2 regions of the Actinokineospora cianjurensis genome follow, and region 1 is predicted to be linked to the other one. Evidence: predicted binding sites of a transcription regulator. Region 1 holds the regulator's gene; the other holds the start of a gene.

The links. The regulator HspR, encoded in region 1, represses chaperone genes until heat shock. The targets are predictions, from matches to a motif close to ANNTTGAGTNNNNNNNACTCAANNT.
Positions count from the first base shown of each region.
Region 2: a site for HspR is predicted at 3,433-3,457, ahead of lon (endopeptidase La). Genes of this name have one in related genera too.

Region 1 is NZ_RCDD01000001.1:876,697-891,933, forward strand. It holds gene CLV68_RS04075 (MFS transporter) at 1-1,117, opposite strand, end outside; gene CLV68_RS04080 ((Fe-S)-binding protein) at 1,219-3,453, opposite strand; gene CLV68_RS04085 (TetR/AcrR family transcriptional regulator) at 3,646-4,215, shown strand; gene CLV68_RS04090 (DUF4097 family beta strand repeat-containing protein) at 4,512-5,309, shown strand; gene CLV68_RS04095 (TetR/AcrR family transcriptional regulator) at 5,309-6,070, shown strand; gene dnaK (molecular chaperone DnaK) at 6,174-8,033, shown strand; gene grpE (nucleotide exchange factor GrpE) at 8,065-8,685, shown strand; gene dnaJ (molecular chaperone DnaJ) at 8,707-9,864, shown strand; gene CLV68_RS04115 (heat shock protein transcriptional repressor HspR) at 9,861-10,283, shown strand; gene CLV68_RS04120 (SRPBCC family protein) at 11,091-11,567, opposite strand; gene CLV68_RS04125 (hypothetical protein) at 11,636-11,818, opposite strand; gene CLV68_RS04130 (glycoside hydrolase family 76 protein) at 11,880-12,878, opposite strand; gene CLV68_RS04135 (DUF4037 domain-containing protein) at 12,929-13,960, shown strand; gene CLV68_RS04140 (TrmH family RNA methyltransferase) at 13,944-14,618, opposite strand; gene CLV68_RS04145 (DUF2784 domain-containing protein) at 14,579-14,953, opposite strand; gene pyrE (orotate phosphoribosyltransferase) at 15,040-15,237, opposite strand, start outside.
Region 2 is NZ_RCDD01000008.1:221,454-236,690, forward strand. It holds gene CLV68_RS30695 (acyltransferase family protein) at 1-1,114, shown strand, start outside; gene lon (endopeptidase La) at 1,050-3,416, opposite strand; partial or broken gene CLV68_RS35530 (amidohydrolase family protein) at 3,554-3,858, opposite strand; gene smpB (SsrA-binding protein SmpB) at 3,938-4,414, opposite strand; gene ftsX (permease-like cell division protein FtsX) at 4,445-5,347, opposite strand; gene ftsE (cell division ATP-binding protein FtsE) at 5,482-6,171, opposite strand; gene prfB (peptide chain release factor 2) at 6,259-7,359, opposite strand; gene CLV68_RS30725 (PadR family transcriptional regulator) at 7,411-7,911, opposite strand; tRNA gene CLV68_RS30730 (tRNA-Met) at 8,589-8,662, opposite strand; tRNA gene CLV68_RS30735 (tRNA-Met) at 8,901-8,974, opposite strand; gene CLV68_RS30740 (UPF0182 family protein) at 9,141-12,122, opposite strand; gene CLV68_RS30745 (PPA1309 family protein) at 12,314-12,850, shown strand; gene CLV68_RS30750 (YlbL family protein) at 12,847-13,950, opposite strand; gene CLV68_RS30755 (zinc-dependent metalloprotease) at 14,030-15,237, shown strand, end outside.

The DNA of each region.
Region 1 (15,237 bases):
GGGCGGCGGCCAGAGGTAAGGCTGCCGCCAGGGACAGGGCTAACGGCCAGCCGAAGGCGGTTACGACTACCGCGAACAGCGGGGCGATGGCCAGTGCCATGGCGTTCTGACCGGTGTTCTGGATGCCCAGCGCGCGCCCTGCCCAGAACGGGCCCGCTAGTTCTGCCGTGGCGGTGAACGCCAGTCCGTTGTCGGTCACCGAGATGACCAGCACCGCGACAAGCCCCACCACGGCCACCCACGACGACCCGCCGAACGCCCAGATCATCAGCGCCGCCGCCACGGCCACCGCGATGATCCGCATCGGACGCATCCGGCTGCCCACCCGGTCCGACCACACCCCCGCCCCGATCCGGCCCGCCGCGCCGAAGATCTGGACGATGGCCAGTACGACCCCGGCCGTAACCGCGCTCCACCCGTGTTCCGTGACCAGGTAGGTCAACGCGAACGTGCTGGAGATGAACTGGGGCCCCACTAGCAGCGCGCTAGCGGTGTGCACCCGCCACAGCGTCAGAGTCCGATAGGGCGACCGGGTCTCGGTGGCGGTGCGCGCTGCCGTGCGTGGCGGGTCCACCAGCCACAGGGCAACGACGATCGCCAAGGCCAGGCATAACGCCGCAGGTACGAGCAGCGCCGCGCGGTAGCCCCAAGCCTCTCCCGCAGCCGGTAGGACTAGAGCGGCGAAACCGACGCCGATAGGTGTGCACGTCTGCCGGATCCCCATCGCCAGCCCGCGTTCGGACGCCTCGAACCACCCCAGCACCGCCCGCCCGCTGGCCGAGGTGATCGACGCCGAGAACACCCCGGCCACGATCATCAGCACGACCAGCCCCACCACCCCGGTCGTCGACGCGGCGGCCAGGCCCGCGAGCCCGGTGCCCGCCATGCCGATGCCCATCACGAGCCGCTCGCCGAACCGGTCGGTCGCCGCGCCCCACGCGATCAGCGCGACGAGCACCCCGAGCACCGGTGCCACCGCCAGCGTCCCGCCCTCGGTCAGCGACAACCCCAGTTCGGCCCGCAGTTGCGGCAGCATGAAGGGCAGCCCGTAGACCAGACTGGTCACCGCGGCCTGCGCGGCGACCGCGATCGCGAGGATCCACCAGCGTCGTCCCATGTAGTTACCGTAGCTAAATGTTCCTGGATAGCGGAACAACTTTCCCGCGATACGAGAAGCGCCCCCGACCTGGGCAGGTCGGGGGCGCTGTCAAGGACCGGCTACTTGTCCTCATCCGGCAACGGCGTCCCGGTGCCGACCTCGTCGGTCGGGGTGTCCAGCGGCTCCTTGCCCCGCCGCACCGCCGACAGCAGCAACTGCGCGACGTCCACCACCTCGACGTGCTGCCCCGCGAGACCGTCCGCCTGCCGGGCGGTGACCCCGTCGGTCAGCATCACGCGGCAGAACGGGCAGCCAGTCGCGATCTTCGACGGTGCGGTCCCGAGAGCCTCGTCAACGCGGTCGATGTTGATGCGCTTACCGATGCGCTCTTCCATCCACATCCGCGCACCGCCCGCACCGCAGCACATGGACCTATCCGCGTGCCGAGGCATTTCGCGCAACCGCGCACCGGAAGCGCCAACGAGTTCGCGCGGCGCTTCATAGACCTTGTTGTGCCGCCCCAAGTAGCACGGGTCGTGATAGGTGACGTCCTCCGTAACCGGTGCCACCGGAACCAGTCGACGCTCGCGCACCAACTTGTTCAACAGCTGCGTGTGGTGCAAGACCTCATAGTTGCCACCGAGCTGCGGGTACTCGTTCGCGATCGTGTTGAAGCAGTGCGCGCAGGTCACCACGATCTTGCGCTTACCGGCCTCGCGCCCCTCGAACACCGCGTTGATGACCTCGACGTTCTGCTGCGCCAGCATCTGGAACAGGAACTCGTTGCCCGCCCGCCGCGCCGGGTCGCCCGTGCAGGTCTCCTCCGGCCCGAGGACCGTGTACTTCACCTCGGCGGTGTGCAGCAGCTCCGCGACCGCGCGCGTCGTCTTCTTGGCCCTGTCCTCGAACGCGCCCGCGCAGCCGACCCAGAACAGGTACTCCGTGTCGTCGGCCAGTTCGCCGTCGAACACCGGCACCTCGAAGTCGAGGTCCTCGGTCCAGGCCAGCCGGTCCTTGGCGTTCTGACCCCACGGGTTGCCCTTGTTCTCCAGGTTCTTGAACATCCCGCCGAGCTCGGACGGGAAGTTCGACTCGATCAGCACCTGGTAGCGGCGCATGTCGACGATGTGGTCGACGTGCTCGATGTCCACCGGGCACTGCTCGACGCAAGCGCCACAGGTAGTGCAAGACCACAGCACCTCAGGATCGATGACCCCGCCGTCGTCCCCGATAAGAGCCCGCTCGGACTCGGCGATAGCCAGCACATCGATGCCCGCGTACGGGTTGTCCCCGGTTAGACCTACCTCGTCGCCCGCCATGTCCCTGCTCCCGCCCGCGAGCAGGTAAGGAGCCTTGGCGTACGCGTGGTCGCGCAGCTGCGTGATGACCAGCTTCGGCGACAGCGGCTTGCCGGTGTTCCACGCCGGGCACTGCGACTGGCAGCGGCCGCACTCGGTGCAGGTCGTGAAGTCCAGCCAGCCCTTCCAGGTGAAGTCCTCGACCTTGCCCGCGCCGAAGACGTCCTTCTCCGGGTCGGCTTCCTCGAAGTCGAGCGGTTTGCCGCCGGACATCATCGGCCGCAGCGGGCCGAGCGCCACCCCGCCGTCGTCCTCACGCTTGAAGTAGATGTTGAAGAACGCGCTGAACCGGTGCCAGGCCACGCCCATGGTCATGTTCTTGGCGACCACGTACACCCACACCATGGCGCCCATCAGCTTGATGAACGCCAGCGCGGACACCAGGTCGGGGCTCGCCGGGAGGAGCTGCCCGAGCGGGTTGGTCACGAACGCCGCCCAGGTCGGCAGCTCGTGCGCGCCCAGCGCCGCCTTGCCCGCGCGCACGCCGAGGATGCCGACGCCCTCGAAGATCACCACGGCCTCGACGAAGTACGCCTGCCACTGGTTCGACCCCTGGAACCGCGACAGCCGGTCGGCGCGGCGGGGGTGGTTGCGCTGCCTGATGATCGCGAGCGCCACACCGCCGACGATCGTGCCGACGCCCAGCAGCTCCATCAGCAGGTGCCACAGGTTCCAGTGGTCGAGGACCGGCCAGCCCCAGGTCGGCACGAACACCTCGCCGTACGCCTCGAACAGCGCGGCCGACCCGATCAGGAAGCCCCACATCACCAGCCAGTGCCAGGGCCCGACGTGGCGGAACTTGTTCATCCGGGTGTGCGCGGCGAACTCCGCGACCAGCGTCTTCATCCTCGGCACGAACGGCCCGTTGCGGGTCGCGTCGGGCTGGCCGAGCCGGATGACGGCGACCATCCGCGCCACGGTCCGCACGAACATGCCCCACGCGACCAGGCTGACCGCGACCGCGACCAACCCCAGTGCCAGCTGCACGGCGCCCATGTGGTGGTGCCCTTCCGTCGTCGGGGTGCGGGTGGGTGGACCCTACGCTTTCTTACTGGCCGGTAACCGACTTTGAGAAGCCTAAGTCGGTCAAGTGTGGCGCACACCTCGGTAACTTCCTGGACACCTGTTCAGGTAGTTTGGCCCGGTGCCACCGCCCATCCTCCCCGCGATCACCCGGCTCGGCCCGCTGTGAGGACCTACCGCAGGGTCGACGGCCGCAGGACCAGGGGCGACCGGCGCAAGCGCGAGATCATCGGGGCGACGCTGCTGGTGGTCGAGCGCGACGGCGTCGCCGGGGTGTCGCACCGGTCGGTCGCGGCGGCGGCGGGGATCCCGCCCGCGTCGATCACCTACCACTTCGCCGCGCTCGACGACCTGCTCGTCGCCGCCCTCGTGCACTCGGCGGAGGAGTTCGCGGCGCGCACCAGGGACCTCATCGAGTCCAGCCGGATCAAGGGCAGCGGCCCGGCTGGCGCGGTCGCCGAGATGCTGGCCGACGCGCTCGGACCCCGGCGCGGGCAGACCAAGGCGCAGTTCGAGTTGTACCTGCTCGCCGCCCGCCGCCCGGAACTGCGACCGGCCGCCCGGCTGTGGATCGACGTGCTGACCAGCCTCGGCCGCCAGCCGGACGAGGTCGGCTTCCGCGCCTTCCTCGCCGCGCTCGACGGCATGCTCACCCAGGGCCTGATCGACGACGAGCCGCCGACCGCGGCCGAACTGCTCCCGGTCGTGGAGCACCTGCTCGCCCCGCTGCGCTGAAGCCGCCTAGGACCAAAGTCTTACCCGAACCAAGACCCGGGTCCGATGTCGGCGCACACCGGGGACCCTAGTCTCGGGTGCGGGTAGTCGGGGGACGCTGACCAGCGGAAACGGGACGGTGTACCACCTGGGGGTAGGGACAACTTCAGGGCAGGGTCGGGGGCGTCCCGGATCCCGGCAACCGGTCTGCGGTCCTAGCGTCGCGGTAGCGGTTTCTCCTGGTGATGTGCGGTTCCGGTGGGGGTGTCATGGCAAGCGGTGTGGTGGCGGGGCGGTCACGACGAGGGGTGCTGGGGGTGACCGCCGTGGGGGTGGCGGTCCTGCTCTCCTCGTCGGCCGCCTGCGGTATCGCGACGAAGCGGTTCAGCGATGACGCCGCGGTCGGCGAGACGATCCGGGCGGTCCGGATCGAGGGCGCCGCCGGGTCGGTGCGGTTGCGGGTCGGCCCGTCGGCCAGCGTGCACCGCACCGTGTCCTACCTGGACGGCAGGCCGGGGGTGACGCACCGGGTCGAGGGCGATGTGCTGGTCCTGCGGGAGTGCGAGGTGCGCAACTGCTGGGTCGACTACGAGGTGGTCGTGCCGGAGGGCGTGACCGTCTCGGGGGGCCTCGACTCGGGTTCCGTCGACGTCGAGGGGGCGTCGACGGTCAACCTGCGGGTCAGCTCGGGGGAGGTGAAGGTGCGCAGGGTGTCCGGGGCGGTGAACGTCAAGGCCGAGTCCGGTTCGGTGGACCTGGTCGACGTCAAGGGGAAGGTCGCCGTCGAGGCCGAGTCGGGGGACGTCTCGGCCCGTGACGTCGGTGCCGCCACCCTGCGCGCCGAATCCGGCTCGGTCACCGCGCAGGGGGTCGACGGCGCGGTGGACGCGTCGGCGCAGTCGGGCAGCGTCACCGTCCGGTTGACCAAGGCCGCCGGGGTCAAGGCGACAACCAACAGCGGGTCGGTGCAGGTCACCGTCCCGAAAGGGGAGTACCGGGTGAGCGCGCACACCGACAGCGGGGATGTCGACAACGGCATCGGCGACTACCGCGACTCGCCGAACCACCTCGAACTCAACGCGGACAGCGGCGACGTGACGGTGAGGTTCGGCTGATGGCAGAGCAGGTTCTCGCAGCGCAAGGGGTCAAGGGCGAGCCGGGGTCCGGGGTCGGCGCGGTGATCCACGAGCGGGCCGACGCGGCGCGCAACCGGCGGCGCATCCTGGTCGCCGCCCGCGCGCTGTTCGCCCAGCGCGGGGTGGACAAGGTGACGATGGACCAGATCGCCGCGGCGGCCGGGGTGGGCAAGGGGACCCTGTTCCGGCGGTTCGGCGACAAGTCGGGGCTGGCCGCCGCGCTGCTCGACGACGGGGAGCGCGGGCTGCGGGCGCGGGTGGCCGAGGGGGCGGCGCCGCTGGGTCCGGGGGGAGACCCGGCGGCGCGGCTGGTGGCCTTCTTCGACGCGTACCTGACCTTCCTGACCGACCACCTCGACCTGGTGCACCTCGCCGAGACGGCGCGCCCTGGCACCCGGTACCGGATCGCGGCCTACCGCTACTGGCACGGCCACGTCGCCGCGCTGCTCACCGAGGCGGAGGCGGCGGGCGACCGCGACGCCCTCGCACACGTGTTGCTGGCGAGCGTCGCCGCGGACCTGCAGCGCGCCGTGCGGGCTGAGGTGACCGCGGCCGGGATGCGCGCGTCGGTGCTGCACGTCGTGGACACGGTGGTGAACGCGCAGGTCAGCGCACCGGAGTCGGTCGAGGTCAGTGCCGAGCCGGAGCCCGAGCAGCCACCGTCATCACCCGGTTCAGTGGTGGCGCTCACGCCGGGAACAACCGACCGGGGTGCTTCGTTGCGGGTGCAGGAAGGTTGAGCGGGCCGGACTCAAGTTAGGAACTTCAGTCCGGTAGGCTCAACTTTGCCCGGCCCCGCAGTGGGCCGGACACCACAGGCGAAGCACCAAGCAGGAGGAAACCATGGCGCGAGCGGTCGGCATCGACCTGGGGACGACCAACTCCGTCGTCGCCGTCCTCGAGGGCGGTGAACCGACGGTGATCGCCAACTCGGAGGGCTCGCGGACGACCCCGTCCATCGTGGCGTTCGCGAAGAACGGCGAGGTCTTGGTCGGGCAGCCCGCCAAGAACCAGGCCGTCACGAACGTGGACCGCACGGTCCGCTCGGTCAAGCGCCACATCGGTACCGGGTGGAAGACCGACGCGATCGACGACAAGGCGTACACCGCGCAGGAGATCAGCGCCCGCGTGCTGATGAAGCTCAAGCGCGACGCCGAGGCGTACCTCGGCGAGACCATCACCGACGCGGTGATCACCGTCCCCGCGTACTTCGAGGACGCCCAGCGCCAGGCCACCAAGGAGGCCGGGCAGATCGCGGGCCTCAACGTGCTGCGGATCGTGAACGAGCCGACCGCGGCGGCACTGGCCTACGGCCTGGACAAGGGCGCCAAGGAGCAGACCATCCTGGTCTTCGACCTCGGCGGCGGCACCTTCGACGTGTCCCTGCTCGAGATCGGCGACGGCGTCGTCGAGGTCCGCGCGACCAGCGGCGACAACCACCTCGGCGGCGACGACTGGGACCAGCGCATCGTCGACTGGCTGGTGGAGAAGTTCAAGGCGTCGGCAGGCATCGACCTGACCAAGGACAAGATGGCCCTGCAGCGCATCCGCGAGGCGGCCGAGAAGGCGAAGATCGAGCTCTCCAGCTCGAACAGCGCCAACATCAACCTGCCCTACATCACCGTGGACGCGGACAAGAACCCGCTGTTCCTCGACGAGACGCTGACCCGCGCGGAGTTCCAGCGGATCACCGCCGACCTGCTCGACCGCACCAGGGCCCCGTTCAACAACGTGGTCAAGGACGCGGGCGTCTCGGTCGGCGAGATCGACCACGTGGTGCTGGTGGGCGGCTCCACCCGGATGCCCGCCGTCGCCGAGCTGGTCAAGGAGCTGACCGGCGGCCGCGAGCCGAACAAGGGCGTCAACCCCGACGAGGTCGTCGCGGTCGGCGCCGCGCTGCAGGCCGGTGTGCTCAAGGGCGAGGTCAAGGACGTCCTGCTGCTCGACGTGACCCCGCTGTCGCTGGGCATCGAGACCAAGGGTGGGGTGTTCACCAAGCTCATCGAGCGCAACACCACCATCCCGACCAAGCGCTCGGAGATCTTCTCCACCGCCGACGACAACCAGACCACCGTGGGCATCCAGGTGTTCCAGGGCGAGCGCGACTTCGCCGCGGACAACAAGAAGCTCGGCACCTTCGACCTGACCGGCCTGCCGCCTGCCCCGCGCGGGGTCCCGCAGGTCGAGGTCACCTTCGACATCGACGCGAACGGCATCGTCCACGTCAACGCGAAGGACCTCGGCACCGGCAAGGAGCAGTCGATGACGATCACCGGTGGCTCCGCGCTGCCGAAGGACGACATCGACCGGATGGTCCGCGACGCCGAGGCGCACGCCGAGGACGACCGCAAGCGGCGCGACGAGGCCGAGGTCCGCAACCAGGCCGAGTCGCTGGTCTACCAGACCGAGAAGTTCGTCAAGGACAACGACGAGAAGATCCCGGCCGAGGCCAAGGAGAAGGTCGGCGCCGCGCTCGCCGAGGCGAACGAGGCGCTCAAGGGCACCGACATCGCCGCCATCAAGGCCGCGATGGAGAAGCTCGCCGCCGAGTCGCAGACCATGGGCTCCGCGCTCTACGCCAACTCCGGCGCGCCCGCCGGTGGCGCCGAGGACGCGGGCCAGGGTCAGGGCCAGGCCAAGGCCGACGCCGCGGACGACGTGGTGGACGCCGAGATCGTCGACGAGGACAAGGACAAGAAGTGACCTCGACCCCGATCGCAGGTGAGGTGACCGCGTGAGCGAGCAGCACCAGGGCGACCTCCCCGAGGAGCCCCAGGTCCCGGCGCAGGACGCTCGCCAGGAGGCCGACGCGCCCGCGGGCACGCACGCCCCGTCCACCCCGGAGGCCGAGCCCGGCCAGGTCGTCGACGGCAGCGTCGACGGCGTGGTGGAGCCGGAGCTCGACCCGACCGCGGCGCTGAAGGTCCAGCTCGACGAGCGCACCGCGGACCTGCAGCGCCTGCAGGCCGAGTACGCGAACTACCGCAAGCGGGTGGAGCGGGACCGCGAGCAGGTGGTCACGTCGGCGAAGGCCGCCGTGGTCACCGACCTGCTCTCCGTGCTCGACGACGTCGAGCGGGCCGCCGCGCACGGCGACCTGACCGGCGCGTTCAAGGCCGTCGCGGAGAAGCTGACCAGCTCGCTGCAGAAGACGGGCCTCGAACCGTTCGGCCACGAGGGCGAGCCGTTCGACCCGTCGGTGCACGAGGCCGTGCAGCACAACACCTCCACGGAGGTGTCCGGCCCCACGGTGACCGGGGTGCTGCGCCGCGGCTACCGGATCGGTGACCGGGTCGTGCGGGCCGCGCTGGTCGCGGTCACCGACGCGGAAGCCGCACCCGCGGCGCAGGGCTAGCACGAGAGGAGGGGACGTCCGGTGAGTGCCAGGGACTGGATCGACAAGGACTTCTATCGCGAGCTGGGCGTCTCCTCCGACGCCTCGGACGCCGAGGTCAAGAAGGCGTACCGCAAGCTCGCCCGCGAGCTGCACCCCGACGCGAACCCCGGCAACGCCGACGCCGAGGCCCGGTTCAAGTCGGTGTCCGAGGCGTACGGGGTGGTCGGCGACCCGGAGAAGCGCAAGCAGTACGACGAGGCCCGCTCGATGTTCGGCTCCCGCGGCGGGTTCGGCGGCGGCGGGTACGACTTCGGCGACGCGTTCGGCGGCCAGCAGGGCGGGTTCGGCGGCGGTGGCGGCGGGCTCGGCGACCTGTTCGGCAACCTGTTCAACCGCGCCAAGAGCGGGAGCGCCGGTGCCACCAGGCCCCGCCGCGGCGCCGACGTGGAGACCGACGTCCGGCTCGACTTCGTCGAGGCGGTCAGGGGCGCGACAGTCCCGTTGCGACTGTCGAGTCCGTCCACTTGCGACACCTGCCACGGCTCGGGCGCCCGGCCGGGCAGCAGCCCCAAGACCTGCCTCACCTGCGGTGGCGTCGGTCTGGTCAGCCGCAGCCAGGGCGCGTTCGCCTTCAGCGAGCCGTGCCGCGACTGCCGGGGCACCGGCCGCATCATCGACGACCCCTGCCCCGACTGCGGCGGCGAGGGCGTCAACACCAAGACCCGCACGCTGACCGTGCGTATCCCGGCAGGCGTCGAGGACGAGCAACGCATCCGCCTCGCAGGCCAGGGCGAACCGGGCCGCAGCGGCGCGGCGGCAGGCGACCTGTACGTCCGCGTGCACGTCTCGCCGCACCCGGTGTTCGGCCGCAGCGGCAACGACCTGACGCTGAAGGTCCCGGTCAGCTTCACCGAACTGGCCCTCGGCACCACGCTCACCGTGCCCACCCTCGACGGCGTGGTCTCGCTGAACGTCACCCCCGGCACCGCGTCCGGCCGCGTCCTGCGCGTACGCGGCAAGGGCGTCCAACGCCGCGACGGCCAGTCCGGCCACCTGCTGGTGACCCTCCAGGTCACCGTCCCGAACGACCTCGACGACGACGCGAGGGCGGCCCTGGAGACCTACGCCAAGGCCACCGCCGACCTCGACCCCAGGCCGGAGTTGACCGCACTGGTCCAGAAGGCGAGGCAGTCGTGAACCCGTTCCCCCCCGGCACCGACGAGGACACCCCCGTCTTCGTGATCTCGGTGGCCGCCCAACTCTCCGGCCTGCACGCCCAAACCCTCCGCAGCTACGACCGCCAGGGACTGGTCTCCCCCGGTCGCACCTCGGGGGGCGGGCGGCGCTACTCGATCCGCGACATCGCGCTGCTGCGCGAGGTGCAGCGGTTGTCGCAGGAGGCTGGGGTGAACCTGGCCGGGATCAAGCGGATCATCGAGTTGGAGAACGAGGTTGACGCACTGCGGGTGCGGGTGGCTGAGTTGACTGAAGAGTTGGCTTCGGCTTATGCGGCGGCTGAGCAGGCTGCTGCTGCGGTGCACAAGTCGTATCGGCGGGATCTGGTGCCGGTGCGGCAGCAGACGGCGTTGGTGGTGTGGCGGCCGCAGAAGCGGTAGGTGGGTGGGTGGTGGAGGCCGGTCCCGGTGGGGGTCGGCCTCTTTTGTGTTTGGGGGGTGTCCACATGGGGCGGAGTTGTGCACAGGTGCTGTGCTGGGTGTTCTGGGGTGGTGGTGTGCGGTCGTAGGCTGTGTGTTGGGGGGTGCTTGGGGCGGTTTGATCTTGTGAGGTGGGTTGTCCACAGGGCGGTGGCTCGCTCTGGGCGGTTTGTCAGCCCCTGCCGGTAAGCTGTATATCGGGGGGTGCTTTGGCGGGTTTGATCTTGGGCTGGGGGGTTGCGGCTCTCGTGCTCGCCTGCGGCGTCGATGGTGAACGCCTCGCCTTCGGCATTGGCCTGGCGCGAGTTTCGAGCAAGCTCGATGTGGCGAACTTGTTTTGTGCGGGGCCCCGGCAGCACCCGTGGCAGGACCGCAAAGCAGGGGCCGAAGAGCATGGCCCTGTCCGCGAACGACGCTACGGGCACTGCTCCCCCACACAAAACAAGTCCGCCCCATCGAGCCGGCCTGGCACCAGCGACTCCGAGGAGCGGTTGTCGGCCAACGTTGCAGAGGGGTGCGTAGTTGGCCGTTGCAGAGGGGCGCGTGGTTGGCCAACGTCTGTGAGGGCCGGGTGGTTGGCGAACGCCTGAGAGGGGCGCGTGGTTGGCCAACGTCGTAGAGGGGCGTGTGGTTGGCCAACGTTGTTTGGGGGCGCGTTGGGGCCAACGTTTGTGAGGACCATGACGGCCAGGTTGGGGTGTCCGTCACAGCACCGAGCCCCCTTGGGCGACTGCCCAGGGGGGCTCGGGGTCTAGCTGTTACAAAGTCTTACAGTGGCGGCGGGGTTTGGGTGGGTGCTGCTACGTCGCCGCGCCAGGCGCCGGATTCTGTGCCTTGGGTTTCGATGAAGTCTTTGAAGCGCTTGAGGTCTGACTTCACTCGGCGGTCGATGATGCCGAGTTTGTCGGCGACGTTCTCGGCGAAGCCCTCGGGGTCGATGTCCATCTGGGCCGTGACGCGGGTTTCGCGGTCGTTGAGGCGGTGGAAGGTGATCACGCCTGCGTGCTCGGGGCCGTCGACAGACTTCCAGGCGACGCGTTCGTCGGGGATCTGTTCGGTGATGGTGGCGTCGAACTCGCGGGTGATGCCGCCGATCTTGGTGACCCAGTGGGTGTTGCGGTCGTCGACCTGGCGGATCTGCTCGACGCCCTCCATGAAGGCGGGGAAGGATTCGAACTGGGTCCACTGGTTGTACGCGGTGGACACGGGGACGGCGACGTCAACGGTCTCGATGATCGTGCTCACACTCGATCAGCCTCCTCGTGCTTCGTCGGGTTCTCCCAAGGCATACCCGAGGGGGCGGGGCCTACACATCACGCGGCGCGGTGGTGCTCACGTTTGCCGCCGATCTCGGCGGAGAGGCCGAGCATGTCGAGCAGCATCGCGCACTCGGCGGCGTCGGCCGCGATGCCCGCGACCACCCTGGCGGCGCGGCGCTGCTTGTCCTCGGGGACGGACGTGTCCAGGTCACCGGTGAAGCCGAGGTCGTCGGACATCGGGTCAACTCCTCCCAACGGGGGCGGCAAGTGGCCCCGACATACCCGCGATCGGGCCGGATCACACCCCGTTCGGCGAAGCTCCGCCCGCGCGGGCGAGCAGCGCGGCCGCCTCCAGGGTCATCCAGGCCGACAACTGCACCGACAGGTCGCGCTGCTGGCCGCTGCGAGTGGTCCAGTCGGTGCCGAACAGCGGCCCGTCGGCGGTGATCACCCGGTGGCGCCAGAGCGCGTCGGCCGAGGCGAAGACCAAGCGGCGGGCGGTGTCCGCCTCGGCGGTGGGCAGCCGGAGCGCGGACTGGGCCAGGTAGCGGGCCAGGATGCCCGCGAACAGGCCGCCGTCGCCGGTGCCCTGCCCGGGGAGGACGTGCGCGGTGGCCACGTGCCTGCGGACCGCACGGATGGTGCGTGCCGCGAGGTCCGGTGTGGACAGTTCGACGGCGGCACCGATGAACACGCCCTGGCAGTAGGTGTAGATCGTCTCCACCACCTCGCCGCCGACCCGGACACCGTCCCAGAGCAACCCGGTCTCGGGATCGACCAGCGTCCGGTCCATCCAGTCGAGCGCGGTCCTCGCCCAGGCGTGGTCACCCCGCCGGGCCAGGAAGATCGCGGCGGGGCCGTTGGCGGGGACATTCTTGAACGTGTCCCCCTTCCGCCACCAGATCCCACCGCCCAGGTCGTCTGTCCACCCTGAACGCAACCTGGCCTCGATGGCGGCTAGAGCCCGCTCCGACCCACCCGCCCGCTGTAGCGCCAACCCGAGCCAGGCTATGTCGTCGTAGTAGCGGTTGGTCCACGCTCCGAAGTTGCGCACGTGGATACCCCGCACCAGCGCCGCGATCACCTTGTCCCGCTCGGCCTCTGGTTCACGCAACCTGGCATCGACAAGGCAATCAAGCAGATGCGCCTGCCACCAGTAGTTCCACCGCAGGTGCAGACGGCCACCGACGCGCGGCAGCCCCAACCGCGTCCCAGGCAGGGCGAAAACCCGCCGCAGGAACCGCGCCCGAACCGCATCCTCCGCAATTCCCGCGCGTGCCGCCCACAGCCCAGCCATACTCCATGGTGCGTCAGCCACCGGCCTGATCGCCACACGCAGGGGGATCTGTGATCAAGGGGCTCGATCTCGCCCGGCGCTTCTACCAAGAGGCGGTAGCGCCGACACTCGACGTGCCGCACTCCGCTGGACGGCTCGGCAGCGGGTCGGAAGTCCTCGGCTTCGACACCGCGATCTCCGCCGACCACGAGTGGGGACCGAGGTGCCAGATCCTCGTCGCGGACCCCGCCGAAGCCGAACGCATCCAGGACGACCTGTCGCACACGCTGCCCAAGACCTTCCTGGGCTACCCCACGCACTTCGACGCCAACCCCCTCGGTTCGATGGCGGTGACCGACGGCCCCGTCAACCACCGCATCGACGTCGCCGAGACCGGCACGTGGGCCGTCCGCGCTCTCGGGTTCAACCCGCTGGATGGCGTCACCACCTTCGACTGGTTGTCCACGCCGACCCAGGCGTTCGCCGAGATCACCGCAGGTGCGGTCTTCCACGACGGTCTCGATGTCCTGCACCCGCTACGCGCCGCGATCGCCTGGTACCCCGATGACGTCTGGCGCTATGTCCTCGCCTGTCAGTGGCAGCGGTTAGCGCAAGAGGAAGCGTTCGTCGGACGCGCCGGTGAGGTGGGGGACGAACTCGGGTCCGCTGTCGTCGCCGCGAGGCAGGTCCGTGAGCTGATGCGGCTGTGCCTGTTGCTGGCCAAGCGGTATCCGCCGTACAGCAAGTGGTTGGGTAGTGCCTTCGCGCAACTCCCGCATCCCACGCTTCAGGTGACGCTAAGAGGCGTGCTCGCCGCACAGGACTACCGCAGCCGTGGCGAGCTCTTAGCGGATGCCTACGAGGCCGTGGGAGCCCTGCAGAACGCCACCGGCCTCACCGACTCGGTAGACCCGACGCGGCGTGACTACTACGAGAGGCCGTACCCCGTCATCCGGGCCGATAGGTTCGTCGACGCGCTGCGCGACTCCCTGGATGCCGAGCTGAGGAACCTGCCGCTGACCGGCGCTGTCGATCAATGGGTGGACAGCACGGACTTCCTGATGAGCGCGGCGCTGCGGCGGGCGGCTACCAGGCTTGGGTGAGGTCGGCGTGTTCGCGGACCCAGGCGTGCATGACGATGCCCGCCGCGACGCCCGCGTTGATGGAGCGGGTCGAGCCGAACTGGGCGATGGACACCAGCAGGTCGGCGCCCGCCCGTGCCTCGTCGGTGAGGCCGGGGCCTTCCTGGCCGAAGAGCAACACGCAGTCGCGGGGCAGGGACGCGGTCTCCACCGGGACCGAGCCGGGGGTGTTGTCGACGCCCACGACCGCCAGGCCCATGCGGCGGGCGGTTTCCACAAAGGACTCGACGGTCGGGTGGTGGTGGATGTGCTGGTAGCGGTCGGTGACCATGGCGCCACGGCGGTTCCAGCGCTTGCGGCCGACGATGTGCACCGCGCGGGCGGTGAAGGCGTTGGCGGTGCGGACCACGGTCCCGATGTTGTGGTCGTGCTGGAAGTTCTCGATGGCGACGTGGAAACCGTGCCTGCGCCGGTCGAGGTCGGCGACCACCGCGTCGCGGCGCCAGTAGCGGTAGGCGTCGACGACGTTGCGGCGGTCGCCGTCCGCGAGCAGGTCGGGGTCGTAGTGCGCGCCCGCAGGCCACTCACCCGGCCACGGGCCGACCCCGACCGGCTCGCCGAACACCCACTCGGTGGGGCCTACTTCACCGGCACCATCAGGCTTTTCCGATTCCGCCACAGCAGATACGCACCCACATACGAGAAGACGAGCACCAGTAGGGCGACAGCGGCCACGAGGTCGACGTGCCCCTCGGGGACCAGCGTGCCGTAGACGTAGAACTCGTTGAAGCCACCCGGAAGCGGACCGAGTCCCTGCTTGGCGCGGAAGTAGTTCTCCACCGCCGTCAGCGGGCACTGGACCGGGGTGGAGTTGACGAGCACGCCCCAGATCGCGAAGAAGACGTGTACGAAGATCGACTTGGGCCACTTCCAGGCGAGGAAGCCGCCGAAACCGATGTAGAGCAGTGCCGCGAAGTGCACGACGACCGTCGCGGCGGCGAGCAGACCGAACACCGGGCCACCTCCCCAACCACCGAGAACTCGGCGAGCACTTCCCACGGTACCCGGAGTTGGGGGAGATCAACCGGAATTAACCCTGGTCAGTCACCGTCGACCAGGCCGAGATCGGCCAGGCCCAACAGGGACCGGTAGGGCAGCCCGCGCGCCTCGATGGCCTCGCGGGCACCGGTGTCGCGGTCGACGACGGTGGCCACGCCGATCACGACGGCACCGGCCTCGGTCAGCGCGTCGACGGCGGTGAGCACGCTGCCCCCGGTGGTCGAGGTGTCCTCCACCGC
Region 2 (15,237 bases), on a different contig from region 1:
CGGGCACCCCAGGGCGTGGCTGGCCGGGCGGCTGCGCAGGCTGGTGGTGCCGGTGCTGCCGCTGGCGGCGGTGTGGGTGGTGCTGCCGGAACTGCTGCTGCGCGCGGGGGTCGCGCCGCAGCCGGTCGACGTCGCGGGCGGCATCAGCGCGCAGTTGTTGTGGTTCCTCGTGGTGTACCTGGTCGTGGTCGCGGTGACGCCGGTGATGGCGCGGGCGCACGAGCGGTTCGGGCTCGGCGTGCTGGTCCCGTTGGCCGCGCTGGCGGTCCTGGTCGACGTGGTGCGCTTCGCGGGCCTGCCGGAGGCGGGGTTCGTCAACGCCGTGGTCATCTGGGTCGCGGTGCACCAGCTCGGCATCTGCTACGCCGACGGCAGGCTGGAACTGGGCAGGCGGGCACACGCGGCGATGGCGGTCGGCGGGTTCGCCGTGGTCGCGGCGATGGTGGCCTTCGGGCCGTACGCGCCGAGCATGATCGGGATGCCCGGGGCGCCGATGTCGAACATGAGCCCGCCCGCCGCGGTCCTGCTGCCGCTCGCGGTCGGCCAGCTGGGTCTGCTGCTGCTCGCCAGGCCGGTGCTGAACCGCCTCGACGGTCCGGCGATCCGGGCGGTGGGGGCGCGCAGCACCACGATCTACCTCTGGCACATGCCCGCGCTCGTGGTCGTCGCTGGCGTCATGGTCCTCGGCATGGGCTATCGCACGCCGGAGCCGGGTTCGGTCGAGTGGTTCGCGGTAGCGCCGATGTGGGTGACCTGTGTCGGTCTGGTGCTCGCCGCTCTAGTCCGTGTCTTCGGCCGCTTCGAAACCGGCGCAGGTAGGGCTATCCCCTCAGCCACGGGTGTCACCGCAGGCTTCCTCTTTGCGGCTACCGGACTGTTGGGCCTGACCGTCCGCGGATTCTCACCCGACGGCCCCAACCTGTTCGAAGGCCCGGTCCCGTGGGCGGTTCTAGTCCTTACCGGCGTGGCTCTCTGCACTAGGACCGAGCGCCAGTCGAGCCGCACACCTAGCAGCGGGTGGGCTGTTGCCAACCCACCCGCCGCTTATGTCACGCGGCCAGTTGCGCTTCCTGTGGCTCTAGAGCCAACCGCAGCGCGTCACGGACATCGCTGACGAGGTGGATGGTGAGCTCCTGCCGCACCGACTCCGGCACGTCGTCCAGGTCGGGTTCGTTGCGCTGCGGCAACAGGACCGTGGTGATGCCCGCGCGGTGGGCGGCGAGCAGCTTCTGCTTCACCCCGCCGATCGGCAGCACCCGCCCGGTGAGCGACACCTCGCCGGTCATCGCGACATCCGAGCGCACGGGACGACCGGACAGCAGCGACGCCAACGCGGTCGTCATGGTGATGCCCGCGCTCGGCCCGTCCTTGGGCACCGCGCCCGCCGGGACGTGGACGTGCACCCCCCGCTCGGCCAGTTCCGCGACCGGCAGGCCCAACGCGGGGCCGTGCGACCGCAGGAACGACAGCGCGATCTGGGCCGACTCCTTCATGACGTCACCCAACTGCCCGGTCAACGTCACCCCGGCCGCGCCCGTCGCCTTCTCCGCCAGGGACGCCTCGACGAACAGGACATCGCCACCCGCGCCGGTGACAGCGAGCCCGGTAGACACACCTGGCACCGCGGTCCGCTCCGCCGACTCTGGCGTGTGCCTCGGCTGCCCGAGGTAACCGCGCAGGTCTTGCGCGTCCACACGCGAGGGCACCAAGTCGCCCACCGCATCACCTACCGCCAACTTCGCCGCGACCTTGCGCAGCACTCGGGCGATCGCCCGCTCCAGCTGCCGCACCCCGGCCTCGCGGGTGTACTCCCCCGCGAGCAGCCGCAGCGCCTGCTCGGTGACGACCACCTCGTCGGCGGTCAGCCCGGCCCGGTCCAGCTGCCGGGGCAGCAGGTGGTCGCGGGCGATGGTGACCTTCTCCTCCTCGGTGTACCCGTCGAGCTGCACCAGCTCCATCCGGTCGAGCAGCGGCGCCGGGATGGCCTCGACCACGTTCGCGGTGGCCAGGAAGACCACGTCGGACAGGTCGAGCTCCACCTCCAGGTAGTGGTCGCGGAAGGTGTGGTTCTGCGCCGGGTCGAGCACCTCGAGCAGGGCCGCCGTCGGGTCGCCCCGGTAGTCGGAGCCGACCTTGTCGATCTCGTCGAGCAGCACGACCGGGTTCATCGAGCCCGCCTCCTTGATGGCACGCACGATCCGGCCGGGCAGCGCGCCGACGTAGGTGCGCCGATGGCCCCGGATCTCCGCCTCGTCTCTGACACCACCCAGCGCGACCCGGACGAACTTGCGACCCATCGCTCGCGCTACCGACTCACCCAGCGAGGTCTTACCGACCCCGGGCGGACCAGTCAGAGCCAGCACGGCGCCACTACGACGACCACCGACCACGCCGAGTCCGCGCTCGTCCCGGCGCTTGCGCACGGCCAGGTACTCGATAACGCGATCCTTCACGTCTTCAAGCCCGGCGTGGTCAGCGTCAAGCACCGCCCGTGCACCGGTGATGTCGTAGGCGTCGTCGGTGCGTTCGTTCCACGGCATCTCCAGCACCGTGTCGAGCCACGTGCGGATCCAGCCGACCTCCGGTGACTGCTCAGAGGTGCGCTCCAGCTTGTCCACTTCAGACAGCGCTGCCTCGCGAACCTTCTCCGGTAGGTCTGCTTCGGACACACGCGCCCGGTAGTCCTGTTCCTCGGAGGCAGGCTTACCGTCCAATTCGGCCAGTTCCTTGCGGATGGCCGACAACTGCTGGCGCAGCAGGAACTCCCGCTGCTGGCGCTCCATCCCCTCCTTGACGTCCTTGCGGATCGTCTCGGCGACGTCCAGTTCGGCCAGGTGCTCGCGGCCCCACTCCAGCAGCTTCTCCAGCCGCGCGGTGACGTCGGTGGTCTCCAGCAGCCAGACCTTCTGCTCGTCGGAGAGGTACGCGGCGTACCCGGCGAGGTCGGCCAGCGCGGCCGGGTCGTCCACCTGGGTCACGCTGTCGACGACCTGCCACGCGCCGCGCTGCTGCAAGATCGTGGTGACCAGCCCCTTGTACTCGCGGGCCAGTTCACGGGTGCGCGCGTCGGTCGTCTCGTCAGCGGTCTCGACCTGGACCCACAGCGCGGCGCCGGGGCCGGTCGTGCCCGCGCCGATGCGGACCCGGCCGGTGCCGCGCACCACGGCGGCCCGTTCGCCGCCGGGCAGCCTGCCCACCTGTTCGACCACCGCCAGCGTGCCGACCCGGGCGTATTTGCCGTCCAACCTGGGCACGAGCACCACCCGCGCCTGGTCACCCGCGGCTTGGGCGGCTTCGACGGCGGCACGGGCCTCGGTGGCGTTGTCGGAGCCGGTGAGCTGGATCGGCACGACCATGCCGGGCAGCAGGACCGTGTCGTCGAGCGGCAGCACCGGCAGGTTCAGAGCCTCGGACATGGGATCAGCCTCCAGGGAGTTGAGTCTGATCACGTCAACTTCCCTGAGCCGGGCTATGTTCCCCCGGTGTGTTCGCCCAGAGCGAGCAACCACCGGTCACCGAGAGGTCTGCCAGCCGAGTCGTCCAGTCCGCGGGCAGCGCGAGAGATCTCCGGCATGCCCGCGTGCGCCAAACGACCGCTAGCGCTGGGTGGCGACGCAGCACCTCTTCAAAGACCGGTAGCCCCGTGAACGTGCCCGGCAACGGTCCGTGTCCACAGTGCACAACAACGGGTACCCCCGCGTCAGCCAGCATGCCTCACGCAGGCCCTAGGAGGGCGTCTCGCGGGTCGTAGGGCCAACCTGCACCTGCGGGCTTCACTCACCGCGCGCCCGAGCGCAGCGCCGCTTCCAGGTACCGCGAGACCGGTGGTTCCGGATAGAGGGTCGCTGTTGGCACTGCCCGCCCCCTCGTCCCCGCCCGGCATCGTCCCCGACTTGGCGGCGTGCCCCTCGACGTGGCCCATTGGGGCCGTCCCCACCTACCCCATGCCCTTGGCACGGCGCCCGACCGCCTTGGCGATCTCCCGGTTGGCGTCGCGCTTGGCCAGGTCCTGCCGCTTGTCGTACGCCTTCTTGCCCTTGGCCAGCGCCAACTCGACCTTGACCTTGCCGTCGGAGAAGTACATCGACAGCGGGACCAGCGAGACCCCGGACTCCTTGATCTTGCCGATCAGCTTGCCGATCTCGGCCCGGTGCAGCAGCAGCTTGCGGGTGCGCCGCGGCTCGTGGTTGGTCCAGGTGCCCTGCGTGTACTCCGGGATGAACAGGTTGCGCAGGAACACCTCGCCGTCGTCGACGGTGGCGAAGGCGTCGACGATGGACGCCCTGCCCTCGCGCAGGCTCTTCACCTCGGTGCCCACCAGGACCACACCGGCCTCGTAGGTGTCGATGACCGCGTAGTCGTGCCGGGCCTTGCGGTTGGTGACGATCGCCTTACGGCCGCGTTCCTTAGCCATGACCGGCAACTCTACGCAGCACGGGCCGGGTCAGGTGCGGACGTACAGGCGCAGCGTGACGTAGCCGGTGAACGCCGAGACGCCGATCGCGATCAGCAGCAGGATCGGCGAGACGAAGGCCAGGTCACCGGCCTCGACCGACTTCACCACCCCGGACTTGATGGGCTGGGCGAGCACATCGTCGAGGAACGCCAGCTTCGCCCCGACCAGCATCGCGATCGCGACGAGGGCGCCGATGATGCCGGTCACCACCGCCTCGAGCAGGAAGGGCAGCTGGGTGTACCAGCGGGTCGCGCCGACCAGCCGCATGATGCCGACCTCGGTGCGCCTGGTGAACGCCGAGAGCTGCACCGTGTTGGAGATCAGCAGCAGCGCCGCGACCGCCATCACGCCCGCGATGAAGAACGTCGCGTTGCGCACACCGTTGAGCGCGCTGAAGAACCGGTCGAGGAACTGGCTCTGGTCGCCGATCGAGTCGACCCCGGCCTTGCCCTTGTAGGTCTGGATGATCACCTCGGGCCGGTCCGGGTCCTTGAGCCGGACGTTGAACGAGGACGGCAGCGCCTCCGGCCGGGCCAGCTTCACCAGCTCCGGCTGCGCCTCGAAGATCCGCTTGAACCGCTCGTACGCCTGGTCGCGGTTCTCGAACTCCACCCGCTCCACCGCCGGGTCGGACTCCAGCTGCGAGCGCAGCCCCCGGCAGGGGTCGGCCTTGCAGTCCTTGTCCGAGGCGGACACGTCGTTGGTCAGGTAGATGTTGACCTCGACCTTGTCCTGGTAGAGCTCCTTGGTGTTGTCGATCATCCGCACCACCAGCAGACCACCGCCGAGCAGCAGCAGCGAGATGGCGGTCGTGATGATCATCGCGATGGTCATCGTGATGTTCCGGCGCAGACCGGTCACGACCTCGCTGAACACGAAGCTGGCACGCATCGGGCTGGGCTTCCTCGCTGTTGCGGATGGTTACTGGTGGGCTGGGTTCCCGCCGCCCGGTGGTGGTCGTCGACCCGCCAGGTCGGGGACGGTGCCGGGCGGGGACGAGGGGGCGGGCGGCGGGCGGGAGTGATTCAGCGACCGACGCCGTAGACGCCCCTGGCGTCGTCGCGGACGACCCGGCCCAGGTCGAGCTCCACCACCCGGCGGCGCATCGAGTCCACGATGGAGTGGTCGTGGGTGGCCATCAGCACCGTGGTGCCGGTGCGGTTGATCCGCTCCAGCAGCAGCATGATGTCCTGGCTGGTGTCCGGGTCGAGGTTTCCGGTCGGCTCGTCGGCCAGCAGCATCAGCGGCCGGTTGACGAACGCACGGGCGATGGCCACCCGCTGCTGCTCGCCGCCGGAGAGCTCGTGCGGCATCCGCTCGGCCTTGCCCTCCAGCCCGACCAGCTCCAGCACCTCGGGCACCACCTTCTTGATGGTGTGCCGGGGCTTGCCGATCACCTCGAGGGCGAAGGCCACGTTCTCCGCGACGGTCTTGTTCGCCAGCAGCCGGAAGTCCTGGAAGACGCAGCCGATGGACTGCCGCAGCCGGGGCACCCGGCGCCGCGCCATCCTGGTCAGGTCGAAGTTCGCCACGTACACGCGCCCCTTGCTGGGGACCTCTTCGCGCAGCAGCAGCCGGAGGAAGGTCGACTTACCCGAGCCCGATGGGCCGATCAGGAAGACGAACTCACCCTTGTCGACCTGCACGGAAACGTTCTCCAGGGCAGGCCGGGTGGAGGTCTTGTAGACCTTGGAAACCTGTTCGAGCCGGATCACGGTCGGCGAGTCTACCTTCAGTTGTTATCGAGCCGTAGCCTCGGTGTCCGTTACGGCCGCGCCTGGTCACCGATGGTGTCCGGGCGGTCACACGTGGGTCTTGCGCCACCGGATGCCGGACTCGAGGAAGCCGTCGATGTCGCCGTCGAGCACCGCGGCCGGGTTGCCCACCTCGTGCTCGGTGCGCAGGTCCTTGACCATCTGGTACGGGTGCAGCACGTAGGTGCGCATCTGGTTGCCCCACGACCCGCTGGAGGAGTCCTTCAGCGCGTCCATCTTGGCCTGCTGCTCCTGCCTGCGCCGCTCCAGCAGCTTCGCCTGCAGCACGGCCATGGCGGATGCCTTGTTCTGCAGCTGCGAGCGCTCGTTCTGGCAGGACACCACGATGCCGGTCGGGATGTGGGTCAACCGGACCGCGGAGTCGGTGGTGTTGACGCCCTGTCCACCGGGACCGGACGAGCGGTACACGTCGACCCGCAGGTCCTTCTCGTCGATGTCGACGTGGTCGGTCTGCTCGACGACCGGGACGACCTCGACCGCGGCGAAGGAGGTCTGCCTGCGGCCCTGGTTGTCGAACGGCGAGATCCGCACCAGCCGGTGGGTGCCCTGCTCGACCGAGAGGGTGCCGTAGGCGTAGGGGGCGGCGATCTTGAACGTCGCCGACTTGATGCCCGCCTCTTCGGCGTACGAGGTGTCGTACACCTCGATGGGGTAGCCGTGCCGCTCCGACCACCGCAGGTACATGCGCATGAGCATCTCGGCGAAGTCGGCGGCGTCGACGCCACCGGCCTCGGAGCGGATGGTCACCAGCGCGTCGCGGCCGTCGTACTCGCCGGAGAGCAGGGTGCGCACCTCGAGGGAGGAGATGTCGGACTTGAGCTTGTCCTGGTCGGTGCGCGCCTCGGCGGCGGCGTCCTCGTCGCCACCCTCCTCGGCCAGCTCGTAGAGCACCGCGAGGTCGTCGAGCCGCGAGCGCAGGTCCTCGACCTTGCGCAGCTCACCCTGGCGGTGCGAGAGCTTGCTGGTGACCTTCTGCGCCGAGTCGGGGTCGTCCCACAGGTCCGGGCGGGCAGCCTGTTCCTCCAGCTCCGCGATCTGCGCGCGCAACCCCTCGAGGTCCATCACCGCCTCGACGTTGGCCAGCGAGGTGGACAGTTCCTTGAGGTCAGCGGCGACGTCCGGGTTCACGTCGAAAAAGACTACGCGGACACGGGCGCCGCCGCTGCGGCGGTAGCCAGGTCAGGACTTGGGGATGGACTCCAGCAGCTTCAGCACGGCCTTGGCCCTGGCGACGCCGAACTCGGCGATCGCCTTGGCGTAGGGGTCCTCGGCGGTCTTGACGGCGGTCTTGGCCGCCTCGTGCTCGCCGTTGTAGACCTGCTTGGCCGAGTCGATCAGGCCGACCCGCTGCTTGGCGGTCAGCGTGCTCGCGTGCACCAGGCGCAAGATCAACGGGCTGCGCAGGTGGTCGGGTCCCGGCTCGCCACCGAGCCAGGTCTTGAAAGCCTTCTTGCCAGCCGCGGTGATCACGTACTGCTGGCTGGAACGGGGACCCTGCTTGCCCAGCCGGACAAGGCCGGCGTCGGCGAGGGCGGGCAGTTCGCGGTAGACCTGGCTGCGGGTCACGCTGAAGAAGGAGCCGAAGCGCTCCCTTGCCGCGGACACCAGCTGGCCACCGGTCTGCGGGCCTTCGTGCAGCAGGCCGAGCAGGGCGGCGGCGGTCGCATTCAGTTCAGACACAAGACCACGGTCCCACGACACGGGCGTGCTGTCCACAGTGGCCATGTGCGCCAGTCCACAGTGGCTGATCGGCGGCGGGGTGCCGACGGACACCCGACCCGGGACCGATCAGCGGACGACAGGTGTCCCCGGTTGGCCCAAAACGGGACTATCCCACGTGGACTCGGCGAGCTTGCTCCCCCGAAGGAGTGGATCTCTTCCCAGCCCGCTACCCGTTCGGCCCAGTGGTGGGTGGGCGAACCGTAGTCGCCGCAGGACGCGGGTTTCCGCCGGAGATCACCCCCCATTGTGGTCCAGATCACCCCAACGGCGGCAGTTTCCCGTCCGGAAACCGCCGCCCCCACGCCCCCGCCCACCCTCCCACCCGGTGCACTCCCCCCACGACTGTCACAGTAAGACCCCCGCCCACAGTCCCAAGTGGACCCAGTCCCACCCGCACCCCCCACATCCGTTCCCCCCAAACGCAACCCCCACCCTCCCAAGCAAATGCACGCGCATCCCACCCCCCGCTCTCCCCACCCTCACCTCCCCCAACCGCCTCCACCATCAAACAGTCCATACAGGACTAACCCCCAGTTGATCCCGCCCCCCAGCGGAATCCCCAAACCCCAAACATCGCCGCTGCGCCAATAGAAAAAGGCGACACCCTCCAAAAAGGGTGCCGCCTTCATTCTTCGTAGCGGGGACAGGATTTGAACCTGCGACCTCTGGGTTATGAGCCCAGCGAGCTACCGAGCTGCTCCACCCCGCGGTGGTAAAACCAACCCTACACCCCACCCTCAACCCCTTTTCACCGGGGGTACCCCCACCCGCCACCACTCGACGCGAGGGCCGCCAGGCCCCAGCGAGCCCCCACCCGCCCCTCGCTACGTGCTCGTCCCTCGCACTACGCGCCCCCCGCCCCGTGGGGGCTTGGGGGCTCGGCCCCCAAATACAACGCGAAAAGGCCCCCATCCACGCTTTCCGTGGATAGGGGCCCCTCAGCCTTGTAGCGGGGACAGGATTTGAACCTGCGACCTCTGGGTTATGAGCCCAGCGAGCTACCGAGCTGCTCCACCCCGCGTCGGTAGTTGTAACACTACACGGGGGGTGGGGTTACGGCAAATCAGGGTGGGCGTTGGTGAGTGGGGTCACCGTTGTCGTTCTTTTCCGGGCCGCGAAACCGGAAAACGCGGCAGGCCCGCCACCGCTGGGTCGCGGGGCGGGCCTGCCGGGTCGGTGGTGCGGGATCAGCCGCCTGGGGCTGGTGTCGGCGATGGGGACGCCCCGGGCGAGGACGGGGTGGTGGTCGTGCCGCCCGCCTTGGCCTTGGCCTCGTCGTACTGCTTGGCGGCGGCGTCCAGTTCGGCCAGTGCCTTGCCCTGTTCGGCGAAGTCACCGTCGCGCTGGGCCTGGCGCAGGTGCGCGATGGCCGTGTTCAGCGCCTGCACGGCCTGGTCGAGCTCGCTGCCCCCGGTGCCGGGCGGCGGGGTCGTGGTCGAGGTGGGCGGCGAGGTGCTGCTCGGCGGGTTCGTCGTATCGCCCGGTTTGGGCGCGATCTCACCGGTGCCCTTGCCGAAGACCTCGTCGAGCGCCTCGTCGATGGTCGGCGCGAACCCGACCTTGTTGCCGAAGGACACCAGGACCCTGGCCAGTTGCGGGAACGCGTTGGCGTCCTTGCGCTGGATGTAGATCGGTTCCACGAACAGCAGGCCACCGGCGACCGGCAGCGTCAGCAGGTTGCCGAACCTCGGCGCGACGCTGGGGTTGTTGAACAGCGTTCGGTTCTCCGCGACCTCCGGTGTGGTCTGGAACCGGTTCTGCACCTGGCCGGGACCCTCCACTTGGGCCGCGCCGGAGGTGGGTAGTCGCAGCACCCTGATCTGCCCGTAGTCCGCCGGATCGGACGACACCGACACCCACGAGGCGAGGAACTGCCTGTTGAGCGAGTTGAGCGCGCTGGTGATCTGGAAGGTGGCCTTGGTCTGGCCGGGCGCCTGGGCGAGCACGTAGTACGGCGGCTGCTTGGCGCCGTTGTTGGCCGCGTTGGACGCGCCGTCCTCGGTCGGGTCGGCCGGGACGTTCCAGAAGGTCTTCTGCGAGAAGAACTCGACCGCGTCGGACACGTGGTACTTGGACAGCAGCTCGCGCTGGACCTTGAACAGGTCCTCCGGGTACCGGAAGTGCGAGCGCAGGTCGTCGGAGATGTCCGATGACGGCAGCACCGTGCCGGGGAAGACCCCCTGCCACGCCTTGAGCACCGGGTCGTCGTCGGTGATCGAGTAGAGCTTCACCGTGCCGTCGTAGGCGTCGACGGTGGCCTTGACCGAGTTGCGGATGTAGCTGATGGTGCGGTTGTCCTGCCGGACGACGCCGTCGAGCGAGTCGGTGGTCGCCTCGCCGAGAGAGGTCCGCTGCGCGTACGGGTAGTTCTCCAGCGTGGTGTAGCCGTCGATGATCCACAGGATCTTCCCGTCGACCACCGCCGGGTACGGGTCGCCGTCCAGGGTCAGCCACGGCGCCACCGAGCTCACCCGGTCCCGCGGGTTGCGGTTGTACATGATCTTGGCGCCGTCCTCGATCTGCGACGAGAACAGGATGTTGCGCTCGGTGTAGTGCGCGGCGAAGACCAGTTTGTTGAACAGCCCGTCGATCGGCACGCCGCCCGCGCCGGTGTAGCTGAAGGTGCTGGTGGAGGTGTCGTACTCCAGCGGGCGGCCGTTGTCCTTGCCGCCGACGATGGCGTAGTTGTCCGTGGCCAGCTCACCGAAGTAGATCCGCGGTTCCTTGACCTTGATCGGGCCGTCGTTGGTCAGGTCGCTGACCTTGAAGACCGGGTACCCGCCCTGGTCGTTGGAGTCCTGCAGCGCCGAGTTGATGGTGTTGGCTGGCGCGGCGACGAACCCGTTGCCGTGGGTGAAGACCATGTGCCGGTTGATCCAGCCGCCCTGGGTCTCGGTGAGCCCGGAGGTCTTGATCTCGCGCGCGGCGACGATGTAGTCCTGGGTCTTGCCGTCGACGGTGTAGCGGTCGACGTCGAGCTTCTCCGGGAAGCCGTAGAAGTTCTCCCGGCCCTCGCGCTGGGTGAAGGTCGGCGCCAGGATGTTCGGGTCGAGCAGGCGCACGTTGGAGATGGTGTTGGAGCTGCTCTGCTCGGAGCGGATCTTGGCGGGCGAGACGTCGGTGGTGCCCGCGTAGTCCTCGGTCTTCACCGTCTTGTCGGTGAGCCCGTAGGCCAGCCTGGTCGCCTCGATGTTGCGCTGGATGGACAGCGACTCCTTGGCGTTCTCGTTCGGCCGCACCGAGAACTGCTGGATGACCGCGGGCCACGCCGCGCCGACCAGGATGCCGGACAGGATCAGCAGCACGGTCGCGATCGCGGGCAGCTGCAGGTTGCGCAGGAACGCACCGGCGAAGAAGGCCACCGCGCAGAAGCCCGCGATGAACATCAGGATGAGCTTGGCGGGCAGCACCGCGTTGAGGTCGGTGTAGTTCGCGCCGCTGAACAGGTCGTGCTTGTTGAACAGCAACTCGTAGCGCTCGAAGAAGTAGTCGACCGCGTAGATCAGCACGAACACGCCTGCGGTGATCGACAGCTGCATGCGGGCAGGCGCGGCGAGCTGGCCGCCCTTGCCCGCGAGCCGGATCCCGCCGAACAGGTAGTGCGTCACCAGCGCGCCGAAGAACGCCACCGCGACGGTGACGAACAGCCAGCTGATCAGCCAGGTGATGAACGGCAGGGTGAAGGCGTAGAAGCCGATGTCGATCTGGAACTGCGGGTCGCGCACGCCGAACTCGCCGCCGTTGAGCAGGAGTTGGATCTGCTGCCAGTCCGACTGGGCCGCGGAGCCCGCGATCAGCCCCATGATGACCGGCAGGCCGATGCCGAAGAGCCGGACCCGCTGCACGATGGTGGACCGGTAGCGGGCGAGCGGGTCGTCCGCGCTGGACACCGGCACGAACACCGGGCGGGTGCGGTAGGCGACCCACAGGCTCACCGCGAGCGCGCCACCCACCAGGGCACCGACGGCGAAGAACAGCGCGATCCTGGTCCACAGCACGGTGGTGAACACCGAGCGGAACCCGACCTCACCGAACCACAACCAGTTCACGTAGGTGCTGAGCAGCCGGGACCCGACCAACAACAACAGGATCAGCGCGGCGGCGATGATGAGCAGGATCCGACTGCGCCGCGACAGCTTCGGCAGACCGATCGGGGGCCGAGTGGCCACTGGGCACGCTCCAGGTTCGCTGGCTTTCGACGTTCACCACGGACGAGCTGGGCCGTCCTGGTTGTTCAACTCTATTAGGGCCGGTCCGGGTTCCCGCGCGGGTGTCCGAAATGTGTGGATAACCCGGCGGGTTGTGGACTACTCCGGGACCGGCGGGGTGCGTGGTCACCGGCTCCGGCGCCCCTGCGACCATGTCCCGCGTGAGCACCAAGGACCTGCCGACCGCGGCCCGCGAGGTCGAGGAGTTCGTCGCGACCGGCGGTTGGGACCAGCCGCCGCAACTGTTCGCGCTGGTGCCGACCGCGCACCTGCTGAGCGAGGAACCGGACCTGGTCGGCCAGGTCGACCCTGACGCCGCGCTGACCCCGGTAGCGCAAGAGGCGCTGCCCGACGGTGACCTCGGCGCCGCGCTCGGCACGATCCTGTGGCCGGAGGCGGTCGTGGGATGCGCGCTGGCGCAGGAGATCGTCATGCTGCCACCGGAGGCGGAGTCCGAACTGCCGGACGCCGACGCGGACACGGTGAACGCCGCCGCGGTGGACCACCCCGCCGCGCGCGAGGCCCGGTTGGTGGCCGCGGTGCTGCGGGACGGGACTGTCGCGTGCGTGCTGCGGCTGCGGTCGAGCGGCGGTGCCGATGGCGCGGACGGCGAGGGCGTCGACGAGATCGTCGAGCACCCCGGCCTCGCGCAGAACCTCACCACGGCGCTGCTGGACACCTTCCGCTAGCAGCCGGGCACCGGGCGGCCCGCCTTGATGTCCTGCAGGGCCTGCACCGCGCCGTCCAGGGTGGACACCTTCACCAGCCGCAGCCCCTCGGGGGCGTTGTCCTTGGCCTCGGCGCAGTTGCCCTCGGGGACCAGGAACACGCTCACCCCGGCCTCCTTCGCGGCGACCATCTTGAACGGGATGCCCCCGATGCGACCGACGGTGCCCGCCGCGTCGATCTCCCCGGTGCCCGCGATGGTGGCGCCACCGGCGAGGTCCTCGTCGGTGAGCCGGTCGACGATCGCCAGCGCGAAGATCAGCCCGGCCGACGGGCCGCCGACGTTCTGCAGCGAGATGGTGGTCTTGAAGGCGACGTCCGGGCGCTCCCCCGCGCCGAGGCCGATGAAGCCCTCCGGCCGGTCGTCCTGACCGAAGTCGGTCGCCCTCGCCAGCGCGATGGTGGCCGTCTTCTCCTGGCCGTCACGCTTGTAGGTGATGGAGATGCCCTGTCCGGGGGTCGTGCCCGCGAGCGCGGCCCGCACGTCGGCGGCCGCGGCGACCTTCTTGCCGTTGACCACCAGCAGCTGGTCGCCCGGCGCGAGCACCTTGTCGGCAGGGGCGCCCGAGGTGATCTCCGTGGCGATGACCTTCATCGGGTACTTGAGGTGGCGCAGCGCGGCGATCTCGGCGTTGCTCTGCGAGTCCTGGAACATCTTGGTGTTCTGCTGCTCGATCTGCTCCTCGGTCTCCCCCGGCCGGAAGTAGTCCTCGCGGGGGGCCACCGCGTAGCGGCCGCTGACCCACAGGCCGAGCGCGCCGAACAGGCTGATCTCGTCGTTGACCGACACCGTGGTCATCCGCAGCTGACCGGTGGTGGCGTGGCTCTTCTCACCGTCGACCCGCACGATCGGCACGCCGTCGACGTCACCGAGGGTGTCGTAGGTCGGGCCGGGGCCCAGCGAGACGTACGGGATCGGCACCAGCAGGCCGACCAGCAGCAGCGCGACCGTCAGCACGAAGCTGACCACGATCGTCCAGCCGCGCCGGGTCAGGCCCGCCCGCACGAGCGGCACGTCCGGGGCGGGCGGCTGGGGGGTGGGTGACTCCGGTGCGGTGCTCACGACGCCACAGGGTACGTGCGTTCGCCGAGGGCGGATCACCGGACGGCGCGGGGCCCCGGATGCCGCGTACCGTGGACGTATGAACGAGTTCCCGTTCGGCTTCACCATGCCGAACCCCGATGACCGTGACCGTGGCAAGCAAGGCGGCGACGGCCAGGAGAACCCGTTCGACCAGCTCGGCCAGATGCTCAGCCAGCTCGGCCAGATGATGAGCCAGGCCGGCACGTCGAGCGGTCCGGTCAACTACGACCTGGCGAAGCAGATCGCGGTGCAGAAGCTCGCCGGGCAGATCGGGTTCACCGCGCCTGCCGAGGCGCACACGGCGGTCACCGACGCGGTGCACCTGGCCGAGATGTGGCTGGACCCGGTGACGACGCTGCCGGCGGGCGCCACCACGACCAAGGCGTGGACCGCCCGCGACTGGGTGGAGCACACGCTGCCGACCTGGCAGCGGCTGTGCGACCCGGTGGCCAAGCGGATGGCCGGGGCCTGGGTGGAGGCGCTGCCAGACGAGGCCAAGGCGCAGGCCGGTCCGCTGCTGGCGATGGTCGGGCAGATGGGCGGCATGGCCTTCGGCTCGCAGTTGGGCGGCGCGCTGGCGCAGCTGGGGTCGGAGGTGCTGACGGTCACCGACATCGGGCTGCCGCTCGGCCCGGACGCCACCGCGGCGCTGCTGCCTGCCAACATCGAGGAGTTCACCAAGGGCCTGGAGCGGCCCGCCAGCGAGGTGATGGTCTTCATCGCCGCCCGCGAGGCCGCCCACCAGCGGTTGTTCGCGCACGTGCCGTGGCTGCGGCAGCGGCTGCTCGGCGCGGTCGAGGAGTTCGCCAACGGCATCAAGGTCGACATCTCGGCGCTGGAGGAGCTGGCGACCCAGGTCGACCCGGCGAACCCGGCCACCATCGAGCAGGCCATGCAGTCGGGCATGCTCGAGCCGAAGACGACCCCGGAGCAGCAGGCCGCGCTCACCCGGCTGGAGACCCTGCTCGCCCTGGTCGAGGGCTGGGTCGACCTGGTCGTCGGCGAGGCGGTCACCGACCGGCTGCCCGGCGCGGACGCGCTGCGCGAGACCCTGCGCCGCCGCCGCGCCTCCGGTGGTCCGGCCGAGCAGACCTTCGCCACCCTGGTCGGCCTGGAGCTGCGGCCCCGCCGCCTGCGCGCCGCCACCGCGCTCTGGCGCCTGGTCACCGACCAGCACGGCATCGACGTCCGCGACGGCCTGTGGGCGCACCCCGACCTCATGCCCACCACCGAGGACCTCGACGAGCCGATCGACTTCATCCAGCG